DNA from 4 places in the Corynebacterium pseudodiphtheriticum genome. Region 1 is predicted to be linked to each of the others. Evidence: predicted binding sites of a transcription regulator. Region 1 holds the regulator's gene; each other region holds the start of a gene.
The links. The regulator LexA, encoded in region 1, represses DNA repair genes until DNA is damaged. The targets are predictions, from matches to a motif close to CGAACANNTGTTCG.
Positions count from the first base shown of each region.

Region 1 (4,196 bases):
AGTGAGCTTATTCGCACAGCGCTTGGGAACTGCACATCCTGTTTCTGCGCGACGTATCCACAAAGCTATCGATGCCCTCGGGAAAAATTCTCCAACTAAAGCACAAAAGTAACAGCACTGCACTGCTGTTACTTAGACCGAATGTAATTAGTCTTCGCGTTCACGGCGGCGCATCAATCGGATTTCTGATTCGAAATCCTGTGCGCTGTCGAACGATTTATAGACCGAGGCAAAACGCAAATAAGCAACTTCGTCGAGTTCACGAAGGGGTTCCAAGATAGCCAGACCGATAGCGTTTGCATCAACCTGAGAGCTGCCGTGCCCGCGAACAGTTTCTTCAACCTGCTGTGCCAGTCGTTTCAAAGAATCTTCGGTAACAGGCCGCCCTTGGCAGGCGCGGTGGACACCGCGGATGAGCTTGTCGCGCGAAAACGGCTCGGTCAACCCATTTCTCTTGGTCACCAGCAATACTGATTTTTCTACAGTCGTAAAACGCCCTTGACATTCGGTACATTCCCGACGTCGGCGTATGGCAACACCGGCATCAACTAGGCGCGAATCTACGACTCTGGACTGTTCATGGTGACAGAATGGGCAGTACACAGCCTAGTCATCCTCCTTGTATCGTAAGCCTTCAAGAGATTCACTAAGACACCCGAACGGTTAATAGCAATCACTAACGATCTTAGGCATCTAAGCTGCACCAACGAAAACTCCCAGCGCCATAATCAGCCCTAGCACTACTCCCATCAAATACGGTGCTATACCAACCGCAGGTCGAGGTTGTGCCGTCCGAGACAGCTGTAGACTACCTTGCTCCAGATCATCCGGAACCAGCGAAATTGGCTGCAAGGTGTAAATCATTTCACGGGGATGCTCATTCGTACATTGCTGGGGCTCCCACTGCGCAACAGGGGAAACAACATTGTTAGATCTATGATTAGAAACCATAACCACGCGCGGGGACGTACCCCGGTCTATGCGAATCATGACGACAGTCCACGCTCCTTCTGAACTCATGCGATTAATTGGACTAGTAACTTCGGCTAGCTACCGAATACCAGCTCACCACCGACCGACTACCGCCTAGCGGTTCAATCGGCTTGCACTGAATCCTATAAAGTGAGTCTCACACCACCCCCCACAAAAACTAGTAATTGTGTTCGATTAGTACTTCGATTAGACTCGGATTCACCACACGGAAGCAATTTTCCATCTACATTCGATATCCAAGATGTGAACTACAGCATTAAGGTTGTTCATATTGGACGATCGTTGACGAGAATTTAAGGAGTTATGCATGCCGCGCCCACGCACTTCATCAGCACCGAAACCTACCTTCGAACAACTCTCCGACCGACAACGCCGCATCCTGGAAGTTATCCGTGATGCTGTCATGCTGCGTGGATACCCTCCGAGCATTCGGGAAATTGGTGATACCGCCGGCCTGCAATCCACATCATCTGTGGCATACCAGTTAAGACAGCTGGAAGAAAAAGGCTTTTTACAGCGGGACCCAAACAAACCTCGCGCCATGATCGTGCGCAATATGCCGGAGACGAAAAAACCAGGTAGGCGCACAAATAACGCAGAACGCAACGTTAATAGCGGGTCGCAAGCACCAACAGATGCTTCTGGTTATTCCTACGTCCCCGTATTAGGACGTATCGCTGCCGGTACTCCTATTACCGCAGAAGAGAATATCGACTCGTATTACCCCATGCCGAAAGAGATCGTCGGTGGCGGAGATCTCTTCATGTTGCAAGTCGTTGGTGAGTCCATGAAAGACGCTGGGATCTTAGACGGCGACTGGGTGGTTGTACGCTCACAAAAAGTGGCCGAAGTCGGCGAATTCGTTGCCGCGCTATTAGACGGTGACGAAGCCACCGTCAAAGAATTTCACCGCGATTCGTCCGGAATTTGGCTACTACCCCACAACGACGCATTTAGCCCTATTCCCGGTGATGAAGCCGAAATAATGGGCAAGGTTGTTTCTGTGATGCGCAAACTTTAACCCGAGATTGGCCCACTCCGGCTCAGCAGAAAGGACACTATACAAACATGTACGCCGAGGAACGACGCCGTCATATTGCTTCCCTGGCGGCAGTCGATGGTTGGGTCAAAGTTGGGTCTCTTGCCGAGCGCTTCGCAGTAACCTCGGAGACAATTCGTCGGGATCTTGCGGCTCTCGATGCAATTGGAGCCGTTCACCGTGTACGCGGCGGCGCACGTGCAGCGCACAGCTATCAGACCTCAGAGGTGCCATTGGCCGATCGAAATCGTTCGGCCACAGAAGCGAAGCTCGCTATCGCAACAGCAGCCTTAGACTTTGTTCCGGAATCCGGCACAATTTTTATCGGGGCTGGAACCACCAATAATTCACTGGCGGAATTTTTAGGGCAAACGGAACGCGCAGCCAACCTCAATATCATCATCAACAGTTTGCCGGGCGCCTTGAGCCTTGCTTCCTACGGTCTCGATAATGTCCAACTACTAGGCGGAACCGTGCGCGGTATGACCCAATCCATCGTCGGTCCCACCGCTTTGCGCTATTTAGCTTTACAAAGAGCCAGCGTCGCTTTCATCGGTACAGATGCCCTGACTGTGGAACATGGATTATCCACTGCAGACACCCAAGAAGCGGCTATCAAAACCGCATTTATGACGAACGCTGAAAAGGTCGTAGTGCTTTGCGATTCCAGCAAGCTTGGTCGAGATTACCTCGTTAGTTTCGCAACCATCCGAGATATCGATGTGTTGATCACTGACTCTGCAGCACCAGATTCTCTCGTTACTGCTGTAAAGAAACAAGGTGTGAACGTCATCGTCGTCCAACGTTAACGTAACCCTGTCCCATGGCCACTTAGGTTGCATTAGGCCTGCCCCTCTCCGATTCGCCCATATAGACAACGCATAATCGGATACAGCACCATGATTCCTACTGACCCCCAGGCGATACCTTCTAGCTCGATTGGGCCAACAGAGAGCGTTAAATTGCCGATCCCCGCAACCAAGGCAATCGCAGCAGCAGTCAGGTTCACCGGGTTATTGAAGTTGACTTTGTTGTCCATCCAGATGCGTACACCCAACATGCCAATCAAGCCGTAGAGTAACAGCGTGACGCCTCCCAGCACTCCCACCGGGATGCTGAAGATCAACGCCCCAAATTTCGGGATAAATGCTAGCGCAACCGCTCCCAATGCTGCTACCCAATATGCAGCAGTCGAATAGACCTTGGTCGCAGCCATGACCCCAATATTTTCCGCATAAGTGGTTGTGCCTGAGCCACCTGCACCACCAGCCAAAGTAGTAGCTAACCCATCAGCGAGTAAGGCGTCTCCAGCCAGGTGGTCAACATTGCGACCCGTCATCGCAGACACGGCCTTCACGTGGCCCACGTTTTCTGCGATCAGCACCACCAACACCGGCAGCGTGGTTAGCACGACCGAAAGCTGAAATTCCGGTGTATGGAATTCCGGAATTCCGACCCACGGTGCATTTTCAATCGCTTGTGCAGCCTCGGCATCAACCTCCCCGGTGATAGCGGCAAAAATCCACCCTGCAACCACTCCAATGAGGATGCTCAACCTGCTGATCATACCGCGTCCAGCCACCGTAGCGACTACAATCACGCCCAGAGTAATACCAGCAACCAGTGGTTGAGTTTGGAAATTTTCTGTCGCAGTCGGTGCTAGATTAAGTCCGATCAAAGCCACAATCGCACCAGTCACCGCAGGAGGTAACACAGCATCAATCACTGAACGGCCGGCAAGTTTCACCAGCAGCCCTACCAACATAAGCACGATGCCGGTAACGAAAATTCCGCCCAGCTGCGCGCCAATACCGTGCTGCTGTGAGGCAATCAGCGGTGCGATGAAGGCGAACGAGGAGCCAAGATACGACGGCAACCGGTTGCGGGTAATGAGCAAGAACAGCATCGTGCCCAAACCAGAAAACAACAGTGTGGTGTTGACCGGGAAGCCTGTCAGAGTCGGAACCAACAAAGTCGCCCCAAACATCGCAAAGACATGCTGAATGCCAATGCCTATTGTCCGGGGCCACGAGAGCCGTTCCTCAGGCGCAACAACTGCGCCTTTGTTTATCTTCTTACCGTCACCGTGTAGCGTCCAGCCCATCGAAGTAGTCACGGTTAGTCATTATTGTCGGCGGCTTAGCTGGTTTGGTAATCGGATTCG
Region 1 covers NZ_CP091864.1:1,356,818-1,361,013, forward strand. The annotation lists gene hrpA (ATP-dependent RNA helicase HrpA) at 1-112, shown strand, start outside; gene nrdR (transcriptional regulator NrdR) at 148-603, opposite strand; gene L9H78_RS06080 (hypothetical protein) at 694-1,020, opposite strand; gene lexA (transcriptional repressor LexA) at 1,301-2,014, shown strand; gene L9H78_RS06090 (DeoR/GlpR family DNA-binding transcription regulator) at 2,062-2,841, shown strand; gene L9H78_RS06095 (uracil-xanthine permease family protein) at 2,874-4,136, opposite strand; gene hflX (GTPase HflX) at 4,172-4,196, opposite strand, start outside.

Region 2 (4,196 bases), 220 kb from region 1:
GCCGACCATCACCGATTCGTTGTGCATGCCCCCAATCAGATGCAAAATCAACACCGGGTTCGCCACGCCAATCCATAGCGCAAGTTCGGGGTTGCCACCCAGGTACTGAGCGATCCGCGGTACCGCATAGACGATGCCGGCGAAACCCAACACCGATAGCAACTTGTAAACAACGATGCCCGCTGTGACGTTATCGCCCACGAGAGCAGTAATGATTTCCCCGGTCCATAAATGCAGCGGGCCATACGGGGTAGTGGTATTGCGCCAGTCATGGGAAACTTCCAGCAAATACGGTCCTGGGTTGACTGCCGCACCGTCGTTGTAAGGGTCGAAGCCATCGCGAAGCATCGCGCCCTGCATTAAATAGGAATACACATCCCGCGATGCCAGCGGCCCTGCGAATAACAGAGGCGCGGCCCAAACCACAATGTGCTTGCCGACGGAACTTCCGGTTTGTGGTAGACCACTGTTCTGCTTTTCGACGAGCTGACGACCCAGAAGCGCCCAGGCTGTTACCAGCAAGAATAGTGCTATCCAGTAGATTACGCTTGCGAGTCCGCGTGCGTGGCCGAAGGTGAGAAAACTCAACCCGAGGTCATGTAATATTCCACCGCGGTTTCGGACAGCACCCGCACCGAAGGACGAGAGCGTCAGTAGCACGGTTGCGGCTAGTCCGAGCCATAACGGGCGCGGGGCGTGCAGTCGAACCGTCATCAGCTATGACGCCTCGTGGCTTTGAGTGCAAGTGCTTCCAGACTGTCCCGCACGTCGTCGGCAAGGGGTACCGCATGGAGGTGTGCTAACCCAGACTCATACAGACTGTCGATGGTGCTTTCTATTTCTTCAACTGCACCAGACTTGGTGATAATTTCTCGCATACGATTTATCTCGTCTGGGTCGGCAGTATTACCCAGCAGCTTCCGAAGATCGGCCGCTGCTGATTGATCATGTTTATCAGTGCGAGTGAGCGTGAGGGCAATAAGCTCGGTGCGTTTGCCTTCGCGGAGGTCGTCGCCAGCGGGTTTGCCTGTGATCGCCGGGTCGCCGAAGACTCCGAGTAGATCGTCGCGCAACTGGAAAGCGATACCGATATCGCGCCCATATCCGCGGAAAGCTGAAATGAGTTCTTCGGAACCACCACCGATAGCTGCCCCCAAATGCAGTGGACGTTCAATCGTATAGGCGGCAGTTTTGAAGCGGTTTACATTCGCGGCCAAAGCGCGGGATTCGTCGGCATGAGCTTCGATGGAAATATCAAGTAGTTGCCCACCAATGACTTCTTGGCGCATATGGTGCCAAGGTTTTTGTGAGCGTAATAGAGCGTGCGTGCTGATTCCTGATTCGTGGAACATATCATCGGCCCAAGCCAATGCCATATCGCCCAGCAAAATCGCGACGGAAGTACCGAAATGCTGCCCGTCGCCGAGCAAACCTTGCCCCTGATGGCGTTGTGCGACCTGCCGGTGTACAGCAGGCTTGCCGCGTCGGGTTTCTGAAGCATCGAGAATGTCGTCGTGTATCAGAGCGCAGGCTTGGATGAGTTCCAAAGAGGCAGCGGCTCGAATGACGGCAGCATGGTCTTCGGGGGAGGTTGATTCCGCGGTGGCCCCACAAAAACCCGCCCACAAGTAGAGAGGGCGGATGCGCTTACCACCTTCGAGAACGAAGCGTTCCAGGTATTCGGCGGCTTCTGTCACGGGGGTGCCGATACTGCTGAGCTCACTACGTCGAGAAGCAAAAAATTCTTCTAGTGCACGCTGTACGGCGCCGGGAAGTTCCTCGAGGGTTAGCAATGGCTCGTTGTGATCACGCAATTCGAATGCCACGGAAAAGTCCTTGCATGGGTGGTTGGGAAGCTTGCAGTACCTGTGAGCCTACTGGGTTTCGGTACCAGGTAGCGGTAATGGGGCTGCCAAAATTGCATAATCGCGACGATCGCCAGGGTAGTGGACGTGCCTGGCGACATCACGGAACCCTAAGGAACGGTATAGACCAAAAGCACGATTGGCTTCACCAGCAACTTCGGGGGTGGAAAGCAATAAATAATCAGCAGGCAGGTTCCATGCCAGTTGGGTGAGCAGATGCTTGCCGACGCCGTGTCCTTGCATCTGTGGCAAGACATGCAGTTCAGCCAGCTCTATATAGCTGGCGAGCTTTTCGTGGTGTTCGTCAGTGGTCCCGGCCTGTTCTAGGAAAGCGCGTAAGTGGTTGTCCCACCAATATCCGCGGTGTCCCAAAAAACCGTACGCAACCCCAATGATTGTGTCTCCGAATACTGCAATGATGGCGCTGAAGCCTGGATGAAAAATATCGCGTCGCCAGGAGTTTATTCGACTGCTGGCGATGTTCGCTGGGTAGTCCATAGCGCGCAAGTAGATGTTCACTAAATCGGGCACCAAAAGAGAAAATTCCTGTGGCGATAGGCGTCGGTATTCGATCTTCATGCAGGTCACCGTCATTCTTTCGAACTAATTTTCGTCTAATCTGGGGTGGGTGTGAGTTTCTAGGCGTAGTTTCAAATTCCACACGCTGAATGCAGTGCTAAAAGCGGCGAAAGCGCAAAGCGATGACAGTCCGCAAAGTTGCTGTGGGGCAGTGAGGTAATTGGATAAACGAGACAATCGGAAACGAAAACGAGGTAGATGATGACGTCACAGGTTATTTCTGCAACAACTAAATTTAACCACACGACTGATGTCTCGCGTGCACGTCATCAGAAGCTGTTGGATAGTGCTGTGTTGCTTGTAGAGCAGGCGCGTGAACAATTCCGAGCGGGGGAAGATGTGCGCGCTTTTGAGCTTGCTTATATGGCTGGTTTGCGTCTGGCTGGAGCTCGGGTGGCGCTTTCTCCCGTGGAGCGCAAGAGGCGTAAGCCATCTAGTGCTTGGGGGCAGTTGGCGCTTGTTGATGCTGAGGCCGAGCGGTGGGCACAGCGGTTTCAGCAATTTTCTGGAATCCGCCGAGATATAGACCTCGGCCAGGCAGTGGAGGTTTCCCAATTACAGGTCATCTCCCTGATAAAACTGGTTTCGGAATTTTTGGCTGAAGTGTCTTCTGTCGCTCCGGTTGTGCGCAGTGCGGCTTAATTGCTCTTGGGGGTGCGACATTGTTTCTGGGGGCTTACGGCTAGGGCGAGTTGTTTGCTGGGCGAAGACAAAAGTAGAAATTCCGGGAACAATAGCGATACTCTGGGCGTTGATTAGATAGAAAACAAGTGAGAAGTGTCCATGCGCGCTGTTGGCAGGCCGTGTGGGATGCCAATTGCCCCACCAGGAGGAATCACCGTGTCGCTGTCTGAGCAAGAGCAGCAAGCACTCCGTCAGATTGAGGAGTCGCTGCTTGCTGAAGACCCTAAGTTTGGCTCTTCAGTTTCCGAAGATGACTCGTCCTTCACTGGTTTTGGTGAGGGTGGGGGAATCACCTTGCGTGGAGTCGCACTAGCAGTAGTTGGGTTGGTGGCGGTTATCGGCGGCGCCGCGGCTGCGCAATTCAGTCTTTGGTATATCGCTATCAGTATTGTCGGTTTCTTGGTTATGTTTGGCGCCGGTGTTTGGATGCTCCGGGGTGATGGAAATTCCAGTGGCCAGCTTTCGTCGGCTTCGCTTAAGAACACTGTTTCTTCATCCCCTGCACGCGAGAAAGCTTCTAATGCGTTCAAGTCCTCTCGTGGTAACGATGGCAAGCGCACATTGGGGGACAAGATGGAGGAGCGATTCCGCTCGCGCTTCGATGAGAAGTAGTTCTGGGGCTTTCGCCCGTAAATAGCTCTATTAACCCCATGGTGGTCCTTGTGATCACCATGGGGTTTTTCTTGCATTGTGCATCCCCCACTTTGCCCCACCTTTGGGTGAGATCTGTCGAAAAGGTTAATTTTCCCGGTATTCCGATAGGGAAATTCGAGTTGAGGGCCGGGAAATAGGTTGGCAGGTAGTGGAATGACGTCACGATAGGTTGATTTTAGTGCTGGAAATCTGAGCTCTCTGGAAAAATCTCCCACCCGATTTCATATGTTTTACCTGCATGAATGTTCTATCTGTGGTGGTGTGTTGCTTTCTGGTGGGGTGTTTGGGGTTGATTGTGGGGCAAAGTGGGGTAGAGTGGGCTTAGCCGACATGACAGGTCTTGTGTATCCGCAAGGCTGACGTGATGGCACAGAGAAAACCCGTGTACCGGAGGAGTTGAGCGACAGGAGGTCA
Region 2 covers NZ_CP091864.1:1,572,604-1,576,799, reverse strand. The annotation lists gene L9H78_RS07075 (alpha-(1->6)-mannopyranosyltransferase A) at 1-714, opposite strand, end outside; gene L9H78_RS07070 (polyprenyl synthetase family protein) at 714-1,826, opposite strand; gene L9H78_RS07065 (GNAT family N-acetyltransferase) at 1,875-2,444, opposite strand; gene L9H78_RS07060 (SAV_6107 family HEPN domain-containing protein) at 2,643-3,086, shown strand; gene L9H78_RS07055 (DUF3040 domain-containing protein) at 3,285-3,740, shown strand.
Region 2: L9H78_RS07060 (SAV_6107 family HEPN domain-containing protein) is a predicted target of LexA. The motif match lies at 2,465-2,478, and genes of this name have one in related genera.

Region 3 (4,196 bases), 1.1 Mb from region 1:
AGAAATTGCTGCTGAGTTTGCTCGCGGAGTTGGGGCGCACCATGGGCGGTTACATTTCCTTGATCGTGACGATGCGAAAACTTCGACTGGGCATGGTTCTCCACTACCGAATCTCATTCACGGAGGGCCAGGTCGTGCCGGTGGTGGTGAAGAACTAGGAGGTGTACGTTCCATTAAGCACCACATGCAGAGGGTTGCGATCCAAGGAACACCTGATCATCTGACTGCCATTACCGGCATTTGGCATCGGGGGGCGAAGGCGAACACTGTGTCGCGAGAAGACGTAGAAACTGGTCGAGGGGTGCACCCATTCCGTAAATCGATTGCGGAGCTAGAAATTGGTGACCAGTTTGTATCTGATTTCCGTGAAGTGCGTCTGGAAGACATCATCGCCTTTGCAGATTTCACTGGTGATCAATTCTACGCCCACACGGACGCGAAAGCGGCTGCAGCGAATCCGTTCTTCCCGAGCCAAGTAGCACACGGCTACTTGCTGGTTTCTTGGGCGGCTGGATTGTTTGTGGAACCCGCGCCAGGCCCGGTGTTGGCTAATATCGGCTTGGAAAACCTGAAGTTTGTCACCCCGGTTCCTGCTGGTACTTCCATCCAAGTGGTGCTGACCTGCAAACAGATCAAGCCCCGAGAAACCGAAATTTATGGTGATGTTTATTGGGATGCACAGCTGCTTAACCAAGATGGCGAGTTGTGTGCTTCTTATGATGTGCTCACCGGTGTGGAAAAGGAACACACAACGTTTGTTGACTGGTCTGACTAGTACGACCCAGTTTAAAACGGCGGCACGGCATCAGACTTCTGCTGGGCGGCCGCCACCCAGGGGTCGCCTGCAACCTCGGGCTGAGTGATGGTGGACTCGTGTGTGCGATCCCGGGATTCTGCCACTGGCTCGAGGTTCCGTATCGCAGTAATTGCTTCTTGGATTTTGTCGATGTGTTTCCGGCAGGCGGCAATTTTGATCGTGCGGAAACTGTCGTGATTCAGCATGCTTTGTAGTTTTAAAATGTCGCTGTACCAGAGCTGTTGCTCCTCCGTCATTGTTTCCGATGTTCTTGACGCCCTAGAAGTTCTGGATGCTTTCGAGGTCTGCGATGAGTTCGACATGCCCGGTGTATCTGCTTGGTTGTTCTCTGCGGCCAGGCGCTGCATTTTTTGTGCTTCCTCGCGCTGTGCTTTGCGGTAGCACGACATTTTCTGTGCCACGTTTTGTACCCATCGGCGGTTCGGCTTAGCTAGTGGGCCTTCTGCTTCGGTGGATTGCCAGGTGCCGTCGGCGAATAACCATACGATGGTTGCGGTGGCTGGTTCGAAGATGGGGCGGGCGCGTTTGTCGGTTTTGATGTTGTGGTGGTGTTGGCATAGTGAAATGAGGTTGGCTGGGGTTGTTGGCCCGCCGTTGTGGTATTCGATGACGTGGTCCATTTGGCACGTGGTTGCGGGTTCCTCGCAGCCTGGGTAGCGGCAGTGTCCATCGCGTCCGGTTACGGCTGCGCGCATGGTTGGTGTGGTGGCATAGCCTGTGACTTCGTGGTGGGCGGTGGCATCCATGTCGTGGTGCTTGTCTGCCTTATCGGCGAGGCTATCGGCAGCGGTGCCAAACAGTGTGGTTACACCGGCGCCGGTATCTGTAGAGATGAATAGTGGGGCGTCGGCAACGTCGGTGGCGCGGTAGCAATTCAGGGTCACGGATGTGTGTGCTTTACCCAAGAGCAGATCGATGGTGGCGTCGCGAAGCGAAAGACCGGACTGCTGCGCGTGCTCACGGATGTGTGCATCGATTGTCACGGCGGTAGTGGCGTCAGTATCGAAGCGAATTTCATGCGTATCGGTATCGTTGCGCTCAAAATCGGGAATACCGTTAACATCGTAGGTTTTCCTGGGTGATTCCTTCTTCTTGTCTTTGCGCACCGAGGAATCAAGGGCATCAATTTCGCGAATGATCCGGTTTCTTATGACTCTTCTCGACGCCATCTGCTGGTTAGGTTTGGTAGGAGTGAGGAGATCTACGAGCAGCTCATCGATGGCGGCAAACAGGCTGGCATTGACGGCACCTGCTTTATTCAGAGCACGATCAATGGTGATCCAATGTTCGAGATCTAATTGCCACATCGAGGTTGCTAGCTTGCGCAGCTGCGGAAGGTCTGACATGCGGTAAAACGCGCTGGCGATGTCACCGGCCTTGTGGTTGCCAACACCGCTGGCTGCAGTGATATACCGCAACATGAGGTCGTAATCATCGCTGGCAAGATCAGTGATTCGTTTCCACGCAAAATAAGCGTGACGACGCAGCTCCAGCATCGTCATGGCGTCTTTATCGTGTGGATTGCAGTGGGTGAAATATACCTCTGGGAACTCAGAAGAATGCTGGACGCCTTGCTGGCTCTTGCGGCGATGGTTGTTCTTTGCCACGACGTCCCTCCCCGAACGTGATTGCTAACTAGAATGATTTTAGTCTAGCGATGAAAAGAATAAAAAGCAATGGTGTTCGAATGAAAGTATGCCCCATAAATTTGGGACACGGTGCTATGGAACCCTGGCGAACTTGGGTGTTGTGTGTGAATATGCGTGTAAAACTGCTTATAATGGCAAGGTTTTGGGGTTGTTTCTCGAGAATGCACGAGATCATGGCTGTTTTGTTGAACTAGAAGGCATGTTCGTATTTGTCGCATCGATCTGCTAGTCTGCTGGATATGAAAAATTATTTATGTTCGAATCGTTGCGGGCGAGTTCTTGGCAGCCAGTGACCTAGTTTTGGCGGTTAACGGCGTGGTCCAGTTTTGGCAGGCGTTTGGCTAAAAATCCGTCGGCGTGAGGAGGGATAAAACACATATGGGGAGCACCACAAATGCCCTGATTTTGAAAACCAAACCGACTGAGTGCGAGACAATGGAAGTGCGGGCATAACTGTAAACAACTAAACAGAGTTACAAGCAGTCAAAGCAGCCATAGGCAACTACAAGCAGCTACAAGAAAATGAAAGGGAGCATGGGCGTGGTTATTGTTCACATTGCTATCGTGCTCGGCGCCATCTTCCTCGGCGCACGAATTGGTTCCATCGGCATCGGTATGGCCGGCGGTTTAGGCGTCGTTCTGCTGGGCCTTTCTGGAATTCCCGTAACCCGGGAAGATATTCCTTTCGACGTCATCGCCATCATCATGACGGTCATCGCGGCGATCGCAGCGATGCAACGTGCTGGCGGCATGGACTACCTCGTGCACATTGCCGAGCGTTTCCTGCGTAAACACCCCAAGCGCATTACCTTCTACGCGCCAGTAGTTACCTGGCTGATGACAGTGCTCGCAGGCACTGGTCACACGGCCTTTTCGACGCTTCCGGTCATCGTAGAGGTAGCAAAAGAAGGCAAAGTGCGCCCATCACGCCCCTTGTCGGTAGCCGTTGTTGCTTCGCAAATGGCCATCTGTGCCTCACCGATTTCCGCCGCCGTCGTGTTGTTGGCTGGCCTGCTGGAACCTATGGGCGTTGGCTACCTGCAGGTGCTCGCGGTTGTCATCCCGGCGACCTTCATTTCAATCTTCCCGGCCGCCTGGTTAGCCAATAAATTCGGCAAAGAACTTGCCGATGACCCCGTCTACCTGGAGCGCAAAGCACAAGGCTTGGTGGCAGAACCACTCGGGGCAAAAAACTACCAGCCGCAAGCTGGTGCCAAAGCCTCCGTTTTGATTTTCCTCGCCGCCATCGTCATCGTCATGGCTTGGGCAACTATCACCTCCGATCAGGTTGGCCTCATCGCCGAGCCAACCTTGCCGCGAAATGAAGCCATTATGACGGTCATGCTGACTGCGGCGACGATCATCGTCATGCTCACCAAAGTCCCCGCTGGCGACGTTCTCAACACCCCGGTTTTCAAATCAGGCATGTCTGCCTGCGTGTGCGTATTGGGTGTGGCTTGGCTCGGAACCACGCTGATCAACCACTACCTCGATGACATTCAAAACCTCGCCGGTGGTGTCCTGGAATCTTCGCCATGGTTGCTTGCGGTGGTCCTCTTCTTCGGCGCGGCACTGCTGTACTCGCAAGCAGCGACGACCAAAGCGCTCATGCCAGCGGCACTTGCCCTCGGTGTCAACCCGGTCACAGCCGTCGCAGCCTTCCCGGCAGTATCCGCACTCTTTATCTTGCCGACGTACCCAACGCTGCTGGCGGCCGTCGAAATGGACGA
Region 3 covers NZ_CP091864.1:119,231-123,426, forward strand. The annotation lists gene paaZ (phenylacetic acid degradation bifunctional protein PaaZ) at 1-775, shown strand, start outside; gene L9H78_RS00525 (HNH endonuclease signature motif containing protein) at 787-2,424, opposite strand; gene L9H78_RS00530 (anaerobic C4-dicarboxylate transporter) at 3,007-4,196, shown strand, end outside.
Region 3: L9H78_RS00525 (HNH endonuclease signature motif containing protein) is a predicted target of LexA. The motif match lies at 2,659-2,672, and genes of this name have one in related genera.

Region 4 (4,196 bases), 380 kb from region 1:
CGATGAACCGTTTGCGCGTGGTGCTCTCGGATGCGGAATCTGCCGTGCCCCGGGTAGTGCACGTACGGGATACGTTGCTACAGGACCCAGATAGTCCAGCCGCCGATGTCGCCCGCCCAGCCTTGTCGCTGGCTGGTTCCACGAAGGTGCAGCACGCCATCGAGCACATGCGCGCACTTGGCGAGCAAATCGTGGTCGTTGGCCGCGGTAACAACAGCGAGTCGCTGTGGATTCTGAACTGGGACGACATCATGGGCCAGCTATGGCCGGAGATCACGAAACAGCTGGAGCGCGAGGCTTAGAATTTCGGCTGCACGCCGCTGCTTTTTCCTAAAACGGTGGCTCGCCCGGGTCAGTGGTATGTGCATTCGTTTTACCTTTGCTGAAATCATACGACGATTCATGAGCCGGACCATCCGCATCAGAACCGGGGCCATTGTCCCGCAGCACCGCAATCGCCTCCCGAATACGCTCAACCTGCCTGCGGCACTTCGGAATCGTCACAAAAGCAAAATCACGATCCACTAAAGTCCGCTCCAAGTGGGAGATATTGTTAGCCCAGCGCTGCTCCTCTTGCGTTTTCGTCATCCGCGCCGACATCTCGGCCAATTCCGAGGAACCCACACCCCAAGTTTCACAGAAATTCTCCCAGGGGTGCTTAAACTTATACGCCCCATACTCATCGCGCTCCGCACCACTGTCATCATTCGGATCGCGGTATTCTCTGCCATATTTTTCTTTCCATTCCTGGCGCCACTTAGCTTGCCAGGCTTGCTGCTTCCGGTTCCACTTTTCTTCTTGTTCTTCCAACCGGCGGGCTTGTTCTTTTGCCTCCTCACGTACTGCTTGCCGGTGGCCATCCATCTTTTCTTGCACCGACTGCACCCACCTACGGTTCGAAACAGACAACGGACCATCAGCCTCAGTCGACTGCCACGAACCATCCGCAAACAACCACACCACACTGCCACTCACAGGCTCAAAAATAGGCCGGACACGTTTATCAGTTTTAATATTATGGTGATGCTGACACAAAGAGATCACATTACTCGGCGATGTTAAACCACCAGCAGCAAATTCCACCACATGATCCATCTGACACACCGTGGCAGGCCTATTACAACCTGGGTATCGACAATGCCCATCCCTACCAGCCACCGCCGAACGCATCGCCTGAGTAGTCGCATAACCAGACACCACAGCGCCCATCGCCGCATCCATGTCATAATGCTTACCCGCCCGAGCAGCTAAAACATCAGCCGCTTCAGCAAAAACCGTGGCCACCCCATCACCGGTATCAGTAGCCACAAACAACGGAGCATCGTCTACATCTGTAGCCCGATAACAATTCAACGTCACCGAAGTTTCTGCTTTTCCTAACAACAACTCCACGGTGGCATCACGCAACGAAATACCAGCCTGCTTTGCATAATTACGAATATGCGCATCAATCTCAACCGCAGTCGCAGCATCAGTATCAAACCGAAACACATGACTATCATGCCCATTGGCCACGCATGCAGGGATATGTTCTACCCCATAGGGTTTCCGGGAAGTCTGTGACTTATTTGTTTTATCTGTACGCACCGCGGAATCAAGTGCTTCAATCTCCCGATTAATCCGGTTACTAATCGTACGTTTGGTAACCATCTGCTGGGCAGGCTTTACCGGAGTTAACAAATCAACCAAAAGGTCATCGATAACAGAAAAGATCTGCGCGCTAGTATCACCTGCTTTATGCATCGCCCGATCAATAGCCATCCAATGCTCAATATCCAAATGCCACAGTTTCATTGCAAGCGCATGCAGCTTCGGCAAATCACTCATGCGGTAAAAAGCACTGATGATATCTCCCACTCGGGCAGTGGTTTCACCGCTATCAGCCACCAACAGGGTCTGCAGTTCATCATAATCATCAGCATTAAGCTCAACGGCTTTTTCCCACACTAAATATTTATGCCGCCGTAACTCCAACATCGCCACAGCTTGCCGGTTATACGGATTGCAATGCGTGAAATAAGCAGTGGGAGTTTGCGCCCCATCAGCATCGTTAGGTGTCGTGGACTCAGCCATGTTTCCCCCGGCGGGCATATTCGGCATCCAACCCCGTCGAATGCGTTGGTCGTTCTTACTTAGTTATAAGCTAGCCGGACCCTGTCACATACGGCGCAACGACCAGCACAAAATAGGAACATATGTTTGAATCTCACGCACTGTTCTCGATTTCCTTTACAGTGCGTAATTTTCGGGTGAGCCTGTCTTCTCAATTAACCAATCTGCTGCTTGGTGGTGCAATCAATCTTGGCATATGGCTGTCCCTTACTGTCGATATTGCTTAAGACATAGTTTCCGCCATAGGCTCGACATCCTGTATATCCATCAGCGCCTCCACCGCCACCACGAGCGGGATTTGATGTCTGCGGCTGAGGTGTCGGAGCGGGCTGTGGCTGTAGGCTCTGCTGCGGAGCTTCATACACACCACTGTCAAACGATTGTTTGAGTTCTTCTGCGGCGCGCTCCAACTCAGATTTCTCTTCTGCAGCGCGCAACTCCCGTTCGCGTTTTTGTTCCTCGCGTAGCTTTTGTTTTTGCTCCCTAAATACCACATCTAGCTCTGTGCTCAGTTCACTCGCACGACTACGTAGCTCACGCACCTCATCCCGGAAAAGGTCTCCATAAGCAGCGCGTTGAAAATCGGATTGCTCGACTTTTTTGTGGTCTAAGCTACCGAGCACCCCAATAACCCCAACCAGTTCTTTCCGCGCTTTCTTAATGCGCGTTAGATCCAAATCTCCATGGACTACGCTCTGAAAATCTTGTTCAATATCATTGAGCTTTTGTTGTGCCCCCACCAATTCCTCAAAATTCTTGGCATCAGCGGTATAGCATTCAGGGCCAACACTGTGGATACCTTTGTTCGCAGACTTCGCCTGCTCGGATGCCGCAGAGACTTCTTGATAAAAACGCCGATTGGGAGCTATCTCCATTGGCACAGCAAGGCCTTCTGCCGCAATTTCCGCATTTATCAACGAATCGTCCAGGAAGACTCCTGCCAGAGTTCGACCATATTTGTCCTCGCGCTCTTCATCGAACTCAAGACGTACCTCAGTTCCGATAGGCAACCGGGTTTCCAGGAAATCACGGGCTTCTTCAGCCAAGCACTCCGATGGTTTACCTCCGCGACCAATTTCCGGCGTATCTATGTTCAATAGCCGAATACGTGTGGTTTCGCCTGAACTTTCGACATCAATCGTATCGCCGTCAACAATTTTAGTCACCGTAGTCGGGCTCCCCAGCACCACCCCGGTCGCCACAGCAATTCCTCCGGCTGCGAGAATCGCCACCAGCGCCGTCTTAGCAATAGTGCTTCCAACTCCCATGAAACCCCTCAATACTCAATGCAACCCAATGCACCAATCCCCGCTCCGCTAGCCTACGCTTGCGGCGCGCAACCGCGCGCGCTTTGCGGCAACCTTGGCGACGATCCGGTCGATGCGGGCGCGCTCTTCCAAAAATTCCGGTGGTTTGCGCCCACGCATGCTGCGGGCAAAAGCAGGGTGTGCAGAAACCGCGGTGGTTTCCCACGCATGCGCCGCCGTCGCAGCCATCCGCCCAACTTTGTTGTATAGGTGCGGTAGCGAAACTGCATCCAAATCGCGGGCGACGGCCTCAGTCTGTTCGAGTACGTATTCCACCAACTCGCGCAGGAAATCCACGGTGTGTGTGGTGCGCTCGTGCAGGGTGTGCACGAGCTCATTGACCACGACCGGTGGGCCGGACAGTGGGAAAAACGCCTCCAACAAATCCGCCGTCACCGCTTCGGGCTCGCGCAAGCGCTTCATACCATCCGCAGCCGCAGAGATGCTTCCCGACGCTACCCCGGATACCAACGCCTGCCGCAAACCAATCAGCTCACCAACGACGTCCCGGGAATCACGGCGCGCATCTTCCACGATCTCCGCCAACTCCGCCAAGCAATCCTCGACGAGCTCCGCGTCGTAATCCTCAATCGCTTCGATCACGTGCTCAATGTATTCGGCCACTTCGTCGCCAATGTTGTACACCTCTTGGGTGAGCTCACGATGGCGCAGCTCAGCAGCGATTTTGCGCATTAGGGGGCTGCCTCCTTCTAGACCGTCGCGACCGAATACCCTAATCCTCAACCGCACTCGAAGCTCGGCTCACAACACTGCACA
Region 4 covers NZ_CP091864.1:1,736,381-1,740,576, forward strand. The annotation lists gene L9H78_RS07760 (CNNM domain-containing protein) at 1-302, shown strand, start outside; gene L9H78_RS07765 (HNH endonuclease signature motif containing protein) at 331-2,073, opposite strand; gene L9H78_RS07770 (thermonuclease family protein) at 2,268-3,380, opposite strand; gene L9H78_RS07775 (hypothetical protein) at 3,429-4,112, opposite strand.
Region 4: L9H78_RS07765 (HNH endonuclease signature motif containing protein) is a predicted target of LexA. The motif match lies at 2,189-2,202, and genes of this name have one in related genera.